DNA from 4 places in the Erwinia sorbitola genome. Region 3 is predicted to be linked to each of the others. Evidence: predicted binding sites of a transcription regulator. Region 3 holds the regulator's gene; each other region holds the start of a gene.

Region 1 (3,573 bases), 1.7 Mb from region 3:
TGTTGACGTCCAGACCTTCACGTTCCTGCTCTTCCGGAACACGCAGCCCGACAATCATATCTGCAACTTTGAAGCCGATGAAGGCAACAACCGCAGTCCACACGATGGTCAGGCCAACGCTGAACAGCTGTACCCAGACCTGATGGCCCATGGTCACTCCTTCAGCGTAACCCACACCGCCAAGAGAAGAAGAAGCGAAGATACCGGTCAGGATACAGCCTACGATGCCGCACACGCCGTGAACACCGAACACGTCACATGGGTCATCAACACGCAGCCATTTTTTCAGGATGGTGACACCCCACAGCCCCGCCAGACCACCGATCAGACCAATAATCAGCGCACCGCCTACTCCCACATAACCACAGGCTGGAGTAATCGCTACCAGACCAGCAATCACACCGGAGCTGACGCCCAGCAGCGATGGTTTGCCGCGCAACGCCCACTCACCGAATGTCCAACTCAGCATCGCACCTGCCGTTGCAATAACGGTATTGAGGAATGCCAGACCAGCGATTTCGTTAGCCGCACTGGCTGAACCTGCGTTAAAGCCGAACCAGCCAAAGTACAGGATTGCCGTACCGGTAAATACCATCGGCAGATTGTGTGGTTTGAATGCTTCTTTACCGAAACCAGCACGTTTACCCACGAGGTAAGCGCCCACCAGCCCTGCAACAGCAGCGTTGATATGCACAACGGTACCGCCCGCAAAGTCCAGCGCGCCGTCCTGAGCGAGGAAACCACCGGCCCAGACCATATGAGCAATGGGCAGGTAGGCGAAGGTCAGCCAGATCACTACGAAGATCAGAAGCGCAGAGAAACGAATACGCTCGGCAATAGAACCAACAATCAGACCCACTGTGATACAGGCGAAGGATGCCTGGAACGCTACGTGAATATACTGATAGAAAGAGCCCATCAGCGAAGTCGGTGCGATATTTTTCAGCATCGCCCAGTTGAAGCCGCCGAAGAAGGCGTTACCTTCACTGAAGGCCAGCGAGTAGCCGTAAACCATCCATAATACGCAAACTATCGCAAAGGTCATGGCAACCTGGGTCAGCATCGACAGCACGTTTTTAGCGCGGATCAGGCCGCCATAAAACAGTGCGATGCCAGGAATTGTCATAAACAGCACCAGCGCGGTGCATATCATCATAAAGGCGTTATCAGCTTTGTCGGCTACCGCAGGCGCGGCGGCCATTGCCAGCGACGGTAACAGAGCAGCACCGGCGAGGCCAAACTTAGCGAGTTTTTTCATTTTGTCCCATCCCATCACAATTCAGAGCCCCGAATTACAGTGCTGCTTCGTCAGTTTCGCCGGTGCGAATACGGATGACCCGTTGCAGTTCTGCAACGAAGATCTTCCCGTCACCAATTTTTCCCGTGTAGGCCGCTTTGCTAATCACATCAACCACTTCATCAAGCTGGTCGTCTGCAATAGCGATATCAATTTTTACTTTTGGCAGGAAGTTCACACTGTATTCAGCACCGCGATACAGTTCTGCATGTCCTTTCTGGCGGCCGAAGCCTTTAACTTCAGTGACGGTAAGACCCTGAATGCCGATTGACGACAGTGCTTCACGCACGTCTTCCAGTTTGAACGGTTTGATTACCACGGTAACCAGCTTCATACGATCCCCTCCAGGTAAAAAAATAGGTTGTTTCAGCGACACGAAATGATTAAAGCAAAGGCTGTGCCAGAGTTTAAAAATCTGAATTTTTCAGACGATTAGTCAGTGCTGGTCTGAGTCACAGCTGAGACGCAGATCACAGAGAAATGAAAGGCACTTAAATGAGTATAGAAAAAACGCACCAGAAAGGTGCGTTGTGCGTTAAGGCAGTGCATTTGTGCCATTATTGCGGATTTTTTCGCCTGAATTTGGTGCAGCGCACCGGCAGTGATTAACTGTTTTCTGCCGCTGCCAGCTCCTCGCCTGCTAGTTGCAGTTGATACATCTGCCAGTAGCGACCCTGCGCAGCCAGCAACTGCTGATGGCTGCCTCGCTCCACCGCCTGCCCCCGATGCAATACCAAAATAGTGTCAGCTTCGGTGATGGTCGACAGTCGGTGAGCAATAACCACCAGCGTTGTACGCTCGCGCACAGCTTGCAGAGCTTTCTGGATTGCCTGCTCGGTGCCGGAGTCAATATTGGCCGTTGCTTCATCCAGAATTAAGATCTTCGGGGTTGCCACCAGTACACGAGCCATAGCCAGCAGCTGTTTTTGCCCTACGGAGAGGTTATTGCCCTGCTCGCCTAATTGAGTGTGGATCCCCTCCGGAAGCTCACGCGCCAGAGCGGCTAACTGCACCGTCTCCAGCGCCTGCCAGACGGCATCTTCGTTAATATCGCGCCCGAGCGTGACATTGGCAAAGAAGGTGTCGGCCAGCACCACCGGATCCTGCTGTACCATCGCCACAGAGCCACGCAGTGCTGCATGGCTGAGGGAGGCGAGCGGACGCCCATCAAGCAAAATCTCACCCTGACTGAGCGGATAGTAGCCCATCAGCAAATTGGCAAGCGTACTTTTTCCACTGCCGGTATGTCCCACCAGCGCAACAAAATGACGCGACGGAACCGACAAATTAATATCCGTGAGAACCGGGCGACCGCTGCGATAGGCGAAAGTCACGTCACGTATCTCGATACTGCCACTGTGCAGTGGTTCGTTGTCATCGCCATAGGGCTGACGTGGAGCATCCATCAGTTCAAAGATACGCTCCCCCGCTACCACAGCCTGTTGCAGCATCGACTGCTGCGTGGTGAGTTCGATCAGCGGCTCATTCAGACGCCCGAGATAGTTGATAAAGGCATACAGCACGCCAACCTCAATAGTACCAACGGAGGTCAGGCCGAACAGCAGCATCAAGCCGCACAGAATCATTGCAGAAAACAGACTAAGCAATGGCCGCAGCAGAAATCCGTCCAGCCTTAGCGTTTGCATGCGCGCAAGATAGTGAGAGCGGCTGGCCTCACCCATCCTTTCGCCAAAACGCGCCTGTTGACGGAACTGCTGGATCACGCTCATGCCGTTGATCACTTCATTGAAGCCGTTATTGATCTCCGCCAGATAGCTGCGCACCCGCCGTACAATCGGCGTGCTGTAGCGCTGATATATCAGCATTACCACCAGCACCGCAGGGAAAATAGTGATGGCTACCAGCGCCATGCGCCAGTCAAGGCTGAACATTGCCACCAGCATCGCCCCGACCAGTGCTGCACTGCGCAATACGGTAGCGACCACGGTGACGTAGAGATCGCGTACCACTTCTGTGTCATTGGTCACGCGCGAAATAATCTGCCCAACCGGCTGAGTATCAAATGCCCCCAGCGGCTGGCGCAGCGCCGCATCCATCACATCAGTACGCAGGCGCTGTACGACCCCCACTGCCGCCTGGTTAAACAGCAGTGCCTGAAAATAGTGAAGCGTGGCCGCCAGCACCTGTAGCAACAGAAAACTGACCATCAGCCCGGCGGCAAGCGCCACCGGCATCCGGTGTTTTGCCACCATGTTGTCAATAAAATAGCTGACCAGTACCGGCCCCAGCACCTCAGCAGCGGCGGCAACCCACAG
Region 2 (3,573 bases), 190 kb from region 3:
CAGCTTCGAGAATATAGCCTTTTCTGGGGATGGTTTTAATAATGCGCTGCTGCTTGCCATCATCTTCCAGCGCCACACGCAGCGCATGAATCGCATTCGGTAAACTGTTGTTACCAACGACCCGGTCTTCCCAAACCAGCGTATTCAGTTCATCACGGGTCAGTATTTTCCCGGCGTTTTCAGCCAGTACCAGCAGCAGCTTAAGCTGGTATTCGCCCAGACGACGCTGCTCACCGCTGCTTTGATGCAGCAATGCACCTGATGAGAAATCAACGTACCAGTGATGAATTATAAAATCAGCAGTCATAAGTGTCGTATATCAGAGAGGTGTCGGGAGCCAGCGGCTTGCATGTCTGGCGCGCACAGTCACTCAAGGGCTTATCGCTTCCAGGACTTTTCTTATATTAACGTATAAGCCCGCTTAACTGGAATTTTTATGGTCATTCTTACTGTATTCAGAATAATCAACAAGGGTTATTAATAGTCAATCCGCTAGCGAAAATGCGTCAGCGCAAACGACGATGGCAGGGTGATAAAGATCAATACCTTTAGTGGGGTAAAGACGGGTATGATTTGAGTTAAGTTTATTTAAATTAATGAGTTATGTGATCTGCCGCGTAAGGAAAATATTGCAAGCTGGCGGAATAGTGCCACAATTAATTTAACAGATACTCAACCGGGCATTTGAACCAGGAGCCTGAAATGTTGACCAACTCTCGCAGTGTAATGTTAATGATGTCGTTTGCTGCCGGAACCTTTGCTGCTGGTGCTTCATCAAAACCGCGTCATCTGATGCTGGCGCAGCCATCGCAGGGCATCCCCAATAATCCGCTGCCACTGATTATTTACCCGGAGGTGGTGCCGGAAGAAGTGGAGCAGGGGGAGCAGGGGGAATCAGGGCAACAATGGGAACCGGGGGAACAAGCGGAACAAAATGATGAGGGGATCGAGGAGCACAGACGAGATCTGGCACAGTGGTTCCGCACTGAGTTTGGCCGCCACGGCTGGCCCGTTAGCTGGCATGGGCCGATCTATCCCTATACTCACTATCACCCGAACACTCACGAACTACTGGGGATCACCAGCGGCTGGGCTGAAATTCTGTTTGGTGGCGAAAGCGGGCGAATGGTCACCGTCTATGCGGGAGATGCAATACTGATCCCGGCGGGGGTTGGACATCAGCAAATTTCTGCCAGCGAAGATTTTATGGCCGTTGGGGCTTACCCACCGGGGATCAAGCCAAAAACGCTGGGTGACGAGCAGGCATTGCTGGAACAGTCTATGCTTGAAATAAAACGTGTCGCGATACCTGCAACCGATCCTATTACCGGTGGGGAAGGTGCATTGACTGAGGTCTGGCATCAGCAGGCACATTAAAACCCTGTATTTATATTCGCTATTGCGTCGCCGGACAGTGCTTTAAAACCCTCACGTGCTCGCTGTACGCTCCGGTTTTCCTGCACTGTTCGTGTCCGGACTGGCTGCGACTATTACACCTGCCGGGTTAATATTTATCGTTCGACCGGAATGCACTATCCTGGTGCATCCTTTTCTTCCTTTCGCTTCTCCTTACCCGATTTATCACCAGATGATTGTTGCTTCATCGTCCTGCACGGGGCGGGCTGCCCGTTCTGACTCTGGCACACTTTGTGCAACGCTTATTCAGGTTCACAGACAGCGGTAGGGAAATCATGAATCAAAGCTATCAAATAGCGTCGCACTTTTATGATGAGATGTTGCTGAACGATGGACGCTATCGCGGGCACTATCGGGAATACTGGCAGTGGTTACAACAGGCTGACCAGCAGGCGATTGCGCGTAAACGTGAAGAGGCTGAACTGCTGTTTCACCGCCTGGGGATTACCTTTAACGTCTATGGTGATGACGGCGGCGCTGAACGACTGATCCCGTTCGACAGCGTACCGCGCATTATTCCCGCCAGCGAATGGGCGATGCTGGATAAAGGCATCCGCCAGCGTGTGCAGGCACTGAACGCTTTTCTGCACGATATCTACCACGATCAACGCATTCTGAAGGCGGGAATTATTCCGGCGGAACAGGTGCTGGTGAATGACCAGTATCAACCCTGTATGCAGGGGCTTAATCTGCACCGCAATCTTTACGCGCATATTATTGGTGTAGATATGGTGCGCAACAGCGACGGTGAATACTACGTGCTGGAGGATAACCTGCGTACTCCGTCCGGCGTCTCTTACATGCTGGAAAATCGCAGAATGATGATGCGTCTCTATCCGGAGCTGTTTGCCGATCAGCGCATTGCTCCCGTGGAGCGTTATCCGTCGCTGTTATTACAAACCCTGCGTGAAAGCTCACCGATCAACGATCCGGTGGTGGTGGTATTAACTCCCGGCCGCTTTAACAGCGCCTACTTTGAGCACAGTTTTCTTGCGCAGCAGATGGGCGTTGAGCTGGTGGAAAGTGCCGATCTGTTTGTTAAAGATGGCGCGGTACTCATGCGAACGACCGCCGGGCCATGCAAGATCGACGTGATCTACCGCCGCGTGGATGATGCCTTCCTCGATCCTCTGGCTTTCCGGCCGGACTCAATGCTTGGCGTACCGGGGCTGCTGTCGGTATATCGCGCCGGTAACGTGGTGCTGGCTAACGCTATCGGCACCGGGGTAGCAGATGATAAGTCGATCTATCCCTATGTGCCGGAAATGGTGCGCTTCTATCTCGGCGAAGAGCCGATCCTCAACAATGTACCCACCTGGCAGTGCCGTCGCCCTGATGAGCTATCCTGGGTGCTGGCAAACCTTGAAAAACTGGTGGTGAAAGAGGTTCACGGTGCAGGCGGTTATGGCATGTTGATTGGCCCGGTTGCCAGCAAACAGCAGCTGGCGGATTTTCGCGCACTGCTGCTGGCCAAACCGCAGAACTACATCGCACAGAACACGCTGGCACTCTCCACCTGCCCGACTTTTGTTGAACAGGGACTGGCACCGCGTCATATCGATCTGCGGCCATTTGCCCTGAGCGGCGCAGAGATCCGGCTGGTACCCGGCGGGCTGACCCGCGTGGCGCTGACCGAAGGTTCGCTGGTGGTGAACTCATCGCAGGGTGGAGGAACAAAGGATACCTGGGTTCTGGAGGATGACGCATGCTGAGTCGCACGGCCAGTGGCCTGTACTGGATGGCGCGCTATTTAGAGCGCGCGGAAAATATTGCGCGGGTGCTCGACGTCACCAACCGTCTTTCACTGATGCCGGTGCGCGGCAGCCTTAACAATGAGCTGCGCGTACCGCTTAACCTTACCCATACTGATGAGCTTTACTGGTCAGTGAGCGATCGACTCTCCATGTCGCAGCTGTTCAGTTTTTTTGCCTTTGATGAACGGAACCCCGGCAGCATCTTCAACTGCTGGCAGTCAGCCTGGAACAACGCGCACGCGGTACGTGGCAGCCTCTCTTCGGAAGTATGGGAGAGCATCAACTCCAGCTGGATTGAGCTGCGCAAACTGCGTCAAAACGGCGTCAGCAGCGGCGGTGCAGATGCCTTTTTCGACTGGGTAAAAGAGCGCTCGCATCTGTTTCGTGGCGCCATGTTTGGCAC
Region 3 (3,573 bases):
CCGATAAGGTCACCTATTTTTCGACTGACGCCGTGAGCTGGTTCGATAACCCGGTGATGACCACTTACGATGAGAACAAAATTCCAACGTGGTCAGTGCGCAGTGATAAAGCCAAACTGACCAACGATCGTATGCTGTATCTCTACGGACATGTAGAAGTTAACAGCCTGACAAAGGACGCACAGCTGGAGCGGATCAAAACTGATAACGCTCAGATTAACCTGACCACTCAGGATGTGACCTCAGACGATCAGGTAACACTTTATGGCCGCAGCTTTAACTCTACAGGTATGAAGATGCGTGGGAATTTACGGAAGAAAACTGCCGAGTTGATTGAAAAGGTCAAAACATCTTATGAAATTCAAAATGAACAAAAGCCTTAAGCTACTGACTGCATCACTGTTGTTCGCCGTTAGCGTTCCTGCTTTGGCTTTAACCGGTGATTCAGATCAACCGGTTAACGTCGACTCGGAAAATCAGGCGCTGGACATGCAGGGCAACGTTGCCACTTTCACCGGTAAAGTCATCGTGACGCAGGGCACCATCAAAATCACAGCAGATAAAGTGGTTGTGACCCGTCCAGGCGGCGACAGTAATAAGACGATTGTCGATGCCTATGGTAATCCGGCAACGTTCTATCAGATGCAAGACAGCGGCAAACCCGTGCAGGGCCACGCTCAGAAGATGCACTATGAGCTGGCAAAAGATCTGGTTGAGTTAACCGGTAACGCCTACCTTGAGCAGCTGGACAGCAATGTGAAAGGCGACCGTATTACCTATCTGGTTAAAGAGCAGAAAATGCAGGCCTTTGGCAGCACCGGCAAGCGCGTGACCACCGTACTGGTACCGTCGCAGTTGCAGGACAAAGGTAAACCGTCAAACGGTCAGAAAAAGAGTAACTAACGAACATGGCAACCTTAATTGCGGAAAACCTTGCGAAGGCCTACAAAGGTCGCCGCGTGGTTGAAGATGTCAGCCTACAGGTCAAGTCTGGCGAAATCGTGGGTCTGCTTGGCCCGAACGGCGCAGGCAAAACAACCACATTCTATATGGTGGTGGGCATTGTGCCACGCGATGCCGGACGCATCGTGATTGACGATGACGACATCAGCATTTTGCCGCTGCATGCGCGCGCACGTCGCGGTATTGGCTATCTGCCCCAGGAAGCCTCTATTTTCCGCCGTCTGAGCGTTTACGATAACCTGATGGCGGTGCTGCAAATCCGTGAGGATTTAACCACGGAACAGCGTGAAGATCGCGCCAACGAGCTGCTGGAAGAGTTTCACATTGAGCATCTGCGCGACAGCCTCGGTCAGGCGCTTTCAGGCGGTGAACGTCGCCGTGTGGAGATTGCCCGTGCGCTGGCCGCCAACCCTAAGTTTATCCTGCTGGATGAGCCGTTTGCCGGGGTCGATCCGATTTCCGTTATTGATATTAAAAAGATTATTGAACACCTGCGTGATAGCGGCCTCGGCGTGCTGATCACTGACCATAACGTGCGTGAAACGCTGGCCGTTTGTGAACGTGCCTATATCGTCAGCCAGGGGCATCTGATCGCCCACGGCACGCCGGAAGAGATTCTGGCCGATGAACAAGTTAAGCGTGTCTATTTGGGCGAAGAGTTCAGACTCTGATAAGGTGTTCACATTCGGTAAGATTTCTGGGGAATTAATACTCTGAATATGAAGCAAGGTTTACAACTCAGGCTGAGTCAACAGCTTGCCATGACGCCACAACTGCAACAGGCCATCCGTCTGCTGCAACTCTCTACGCTTGAACTACAGCAGGAAATTCAGCTGGCGCTGGAAAGTAACCCGTTGCTTGAACAGACCGACATTCACGAAGAAGTTGATACCCGCGAATATCAGGAAACAGAAGCGCTGGATACCCGAGAAGCGCTGGAACAGAAGGACATGCCAGAGGAGCTGCCGCTCGATGCGACCTGGGATGAGATCTATACGGCTGGCACGCCTTCAGGCACGGGCACCGACTATCATGATGATGAGCTGCCTGTCTATCAGGGCGAAACAACGCAGACACTGCAAGACTATCTGATGTGGCAGGTTGAACTGACACCTTTTACCGACACCGACCGGGCGATTGCCACCTCCATTGTCGATGCCGTTGACGATACCGGCTACCTGACTGCCTCGCTGGAAGAGGTGCTGGAAAGCATGGGTAACGACGAGCTGACCATCGATGAAGTCGAGGCAGTGCTGAAACGCGTACAGCGTTTTGATCCCGTGGGGGTCTGCGCCCGCGATCTTCGCGACTGCCTGCTGGTACAACTGTCGCAGTTTGAGGACGATGTACCGCTGCTGAAAGAGGCACGCCTGATTGTCAGCGAACATCTCGACCTGCTGGCTAACCATGATTTCCGCAGCCTGATGCGCGTGACGCGCCTTAAAGAAGAGGTGCTGAAAGGGGCAATGCAGGTCATACAGACGCTTGATCCGCGCCCGGGCCAGTCAATCAACACTCAGGAACCGGAATATGTGATCCCGGATGTGTTGGTGCGCAAAGTCAGCAACCGCTGGGTCGTTGAGCTGAATGCAGACAGCGTTCCGCGCCTGAAGATCAACCAGCACTACGCCTCGCTGGGTTCAAGTTCGCGCAGCGACAGTGATTCACAGTTTATTCGTAGCAATTTGCAGGAAGCAAAGTGGCTGATCAAAAGTCTGGAAAGCCGTAATGACACGCTGCTGAAAGTGACGCGCTGTATCGTGGATCAACAACAGGCCTTTTTTGAACAGGGCGAAGAGTATATGCGCCCGATGGTGCTGGCGGATATTGCCAGTGCGGTAGAAATGCACGAATCTACGATCTCCCGCGTGACCACGCAGAAGTATCTGCACAGTCCACGTGGTATTTTTGAACTCAAATATTTTTTCTCCAGTCACGTCAACACCGAAGGGGGTGGCGAAGCTTCCTCCACGGCAATCCGTGCACTGGTGAAAAAGTTAATCTCGGCGGAGAATCCCGTCAAACCACTCAGCGACAGCAAGCTCACCTCTATGCTTTCCGAACAGGGAATTATGGTAGCGCGGCGTACTGTGGCAAAATACCGAGAGTCTTTATCCATCCCGCCATCAAACCAGCGCAAACAGCTGGTCTGACCGAACAGAGAAGGAAGACACTATGCAGCTTAATATCACTGGACAACACGTTGAAATTACCGAGCCACTGCGCGAGTTTGTGACAGCTAAATTTGCCAAACTGGAGCAATATTTTGACCGAATAAATCAGGTCTATATTGTTTTAAAGGTGGAGAAAGTGACGCAAATTGCGGATGCTACACTGCATGTGAATGGCGGGGAGCTGCATGCTACCTCGGAAGATAAAGACATGTACGCGGCGATTGACGGCCTGATCGACAAGCTGACACGCCAGTTAAATAAACATAAAGATAAGCTTAAACAACACTAAATCTCACGATGCGTTAGTGGCTTTTCAGCAGCCCGTTTCATCAGGGTTATGCTGATAGCATTATCGGCTCGTATTCTTCCGGGAATACGAGCCGATAATCACTATGGCATGTTAATCTCTTGATCAGAACGTCGGTGAAGAGCGTCC
Region 4 (3,573 bases), 580 kb from region 3:
CCACGGCAACAAAATCCCAGACGCCTTTCCTGCCGCAGCGGAGTTGGCTTACTCAGTTACCCGAATCAATTAAAAGGCTAAGTGATTCGGGCTTCTTCGGTTGCCGCCTTAATGCAACATGAAATTCGTCGGGTTTACTTCAAACTAAATTAAACGCTGTAGTACAGTTCGAACTCAACCGGGTGCGGAGTCATACGAACGCGATCCATCTCGGCTTTACGCAGCTCGATATAAGCATCGATAGCGTCTTCTGTGAACACGCCACCACGGGTCAGGAACTCGCGGTCTTCGTTCAGTGCAGCCAGGGCTTCGTCCAGAGAACCTGCAACTTTTGGAATCTCAGCTTCTTCTTCCGGTGGCAGGTCATACAGGTTTTTATCCATTGCATCGCCAGGGTGAATCTTATTGATGATGCCGTCCAGGCCAGCCATCAGCAGTGCAGCGAAGCACAGGTATGGGTTAGCCGCTGGATCCGGGAAGCGCGCTTCAATACGGCGTGCTTTCGGGCTGGCAACCACTGGAATACGGATAGAAGCAGAACGGTTACGGGCAGAGTAAGCCAGCATAACTGGTGCTTCATAGCCTGGGACCAGACGCTTGTAAGAGTTGGTGGTTGGGTTCGCCAGGGCGTTGATTGCTTTAGCGTGCTTGATCACACCGCCAATGTAGAACAGCGCCATTTCTGACAGGCCGCCGTATTTGTCGCCAGCGAACAGGTTGGTGCCGCCTTTAGACAGGGACATGTGGCAGTGCATACCGGAACCGTTATCGCCAAACATTGGTTTTGGCATAAAGGTCGCAGTTTTGCCGTAAGCGTGAGCAACGTTGTGCACGACATATTTGTAGATCTGAATTTCGTCAGCTTTTTTGGTCATGGTATTGAAGCGGGTGGCCACTTCGTTCTGACCAGCGGTTGCCACTTCGTGGTGGTGAGCTTCAACCACCAGGCCCATCTGCTCCATGGTCAGACACATGGCAGAACGGATATCCTGCGCTGAGTCGACTGGTGGTACCGGGAAGTAGCCGCCTTTCAGACCTGGACGGTGGCCTTTGTTGCCGCCTTCGTACTCTTTACCGGAGTTCCAGTAAGCTTCGATATCGTCGATAGCAACGTGTGAACCTGAAGTGCTGCTGCCGAAGCGGATATCATCAAACAGGAAGAACTCTGGTTCTGGCCCAAACAGCACGGTATCTGCAATGCCGGAAGAGCGCAGGAAATCTTCAGCGCGTTTCGCGATTGAACGCGGGTCGCGGTCGTAGCCCTGCATGGTGCCTGGCTCAAGGATGTCACAACGGATGATCAGTGTAGAATCAGCAAAGAACGGGTCAATGACTGCGGTGGTTGCGTCAGGCATCAGAACCATGTCGGATTCGTTGATACCTTTCCAGCCGCCAATCGAGGAGCCGTCAAACATTTTGCCTTCTTCGAAGAAGTCAGCGTTAACCTGATGAGCGGGGATAGTCACATGCTGCTCTTTACCTTTGGTATCAGTAAAACGCAGGTCAACAAACTTGACTTCGTGCTCGTTCATCATCGACAAAACGTGTTCAGCGGACATACTTAACTCTCCTGGAAATAGTCATTGGCGTAATGGTCAGAGAACTTTCACCGGTGCGCTTTGCGTTTCGCGACACTAACTCCGATAATAAGGATCTCTCACAAGCTTACAACCGTTGTGGAAACTGGCATTTTTCGCTTGATGAGTATTTGCGAAATCTATGCCAACTTTTTTATTTAACGAAAAAAGCGCTATGATGCGCCCTCTCGTGAGACGAGGACTGCACCACGATGGAAGTCGCGCACCATTTTGGTGCCATTGGGTGATAAATGGGCACCATTTTGGTGCAAATTTTCGTCTAAGTGCAATCTTTGCACTGAAAGTGGCTAAAAAAGCAATCCGAACAGTTATCTTTATATGAAATATGTGATCCTGTTCAGTCCTTCGATTAATCCGTGTACAATAGCGCGCTATTTCTAAATGCCTGAGGCAAAGCTGTGATCGAAAATTTGCGTAACATCGCCATTATTGCCCACGTTGACCATGGTAAGACTACCCTGGTTGATAAGTTGCTGCAGCAGTCCGGGACGTTTGATGCCCGTACCGAAGCAACCGAACGCGTAATGGACTCCAACGATTTGGAGAAAGAGCGTGGGATTACCATCCTCGCAAAAAACACCGCCATTAAATGGAATGACTACCGCATCAATATCGTGGATACCCCAGGACACGCCGATTTCGGCGGTGAGGTAGAGCGAGTGATGTCAATGGTCGACTCGGTGCTGCTGGTTGTGGATGCAATGGATGGCCCGATGCCGCAAACCCGTTTCGTGACCAAAAAAGCCTTCGCTAATGGTCTGAAGCCGATCGTGGTAATTAACAAAGTTGACCGCCCTGGCGCGCGTCCTGACTGGGTTGTTGATCAGGTTTTCGACCTGTTCGTAAACCTGGACGCGACTGACGAGCAGCTCGACTTCCCTGTAATCTATGCCTCTGCCCTGAACGGTATTGCAGGCCTGGATCACAACGATATGGCGGAAGATATGACTCCGCTGTATGAAGCGATTGTTAAACACGTATCTCCACCACAGGTTGAGCTTGAAGCCCCGTTGCAGATGCAAATCTCGCAGCTGGACTACAACAACTACCTGGGTGTTATCGGCATTGGCCGTATCAAACGCGGTAAGGTTCGTCCTAACCAGCAGATCACTGTGATTAACAGCGAAGGTAAAACCCGCAACGCTAAAGTCGGTAAAGTTCTGACCCATATGGGCCTGGAGCGTATCGAAGCGACTGAAGCAGAAGCTGGCGATATCATCGCAATCACCGGTCTGGGTGAGCTGAACATCTCTGACACCATCTGCGATCCGCAGAATGTGGAAGCGCTGCCAGCCCTGAGCGTTGATGAACCAACCGTTACCATGTATTTCTGCGTTAACACCTCTCCGTTCTGCGGTAAAGAAGGTAAGTATGTGACTTCACGTCAGATTCTTGACCGTCTGAACAAAGAGCTGGTGCACAACGTGGCACTGCGTGTTGAAGAAACTCCAGATGCTGACGCCTTCCGCGTATCAGGTCGTGGTGAACTTCACCTGTCAGTTCTGATTGAAAACATGCGTCGTGAAGGTTTCGAACTGGCGGTATCCCGTCCGAAAGTAATCTACCGTGAAGTCGATGGCCGTAAGCAAGAGCCATTCGAAAACGTTACCCTCGACATCGAAGAACAGCATCAGGGTTCTGTGATGCAGGCGATGGGTGAGCGTAAAGGCGACCTGAAAAACATGGATCCGGATGGCAAGGGCCGTGTGCGTCTTGACTACGAAATCCCAAGCCGTGGTCTGATTGGTTTCCGTAACGAATTCATGACCATGACTTCAGGTACCGGTCTGCTGTATTCCACCTTCAGCCACTACGACGATGTTCGTCCAGGCGAAGTTGGCCAGCGTCAGAACGGCGTGCTGATCTCAAACGGTCAGGGTAAAGCAGTCGCGTTTGCTCTGTTCAGCCTGCAAGATCGCGGTAAGCTGTTCCTCGGCCATGGTGCTGAAGTTTATGAAGGCCAGATCATCGGTAT

The links. The regulator sigma-54, encoded in region 3, starts transcription at its own class of promoters, with help from an activator protein. The targets are predictions, from matches to a motif close to GTTGGCACANNTTTCGCTNT.
Region 1: the regulator sigma-54 is predicted to act here: its motif matches at 1,683-1,702, upstream of glnK (P-II family nitrogen regulator).
Region 2: the regulator sigma-54 is predicted to act here: its motif matches at 1,637-1,656, upstream of GN242_RS03115 (circularly permuted type 2 ATP-grasp protein).
Region 4: the regulator sigma-54 is predicted to act here: its motif matches at 1,708-1,727, upstream of glnA (glutamate--ammonia ligase).

What each region holds. Positions count from the first base shown of each region.
Region 1 is NZ_CP046509.1:3,542,957-3,546,529, forward strand. Features, by position in the region: gene amtB (ammonium transporter AmtB) at 1-1,273, opposite strand, end outside; gene glnK (P-II family nitrogen regulator) at 1,293-1,631, opposite strand; gene GN242_RS16105 (SmdB family multidrug efflux ABC transporter permease/ATP-binding protein) at 1,903-3,573, opposite strand, start outside.
Region 2 is NZ_CP046509.1:686,555-690,127, forward strand. Features, by position in the region: gene GN242_RS03105 (transcriptional regulator) at 1-307, opposite strand, end outside; gene GN242_RS03110 (cupin domain-containing protein) at 703-1,377, shown strand; gene GN242_RS03115 (circularly permuted type 2 ATP-grasp protein) at 1,692-3,128, shown strand; gene GN242_RS03120 (alpha-E domain-containing protein) at 3,122-3,573, shown strand, end outside.
Region 3 is NZ_CP046509.1:498,890-502,462, reverse strand. Features, by position in the region: gene lptC (LPS export ABC transporter periplasmic protein LptC) at 1-383, shown strand, start outside; gene lptA (lipopolysaccharide ABC transporter substrate-binding protein LptA) at 355-903, shown strand; gene lptB (LPS export ABC transporter ATP-binding protein) at 909-1,634, shown strand; gene rpoN (RNA polymerase factor sigma-54) at 1,683-3,116, shown strand; gene hpf (ribosome hibernation promoting factor) at 3,139-3,426, shown strand.
Region 4 is NZ_CP046509.1:4,621,234-4,624,806, reverse strand. Features, by position in the region: gene glnA (glutamate--ammonia ligase) at 150-1,559, opposite strand; gene typA (ribosome-dependent GTPase TypA) at 1,997-3,573, shown strand, end outside.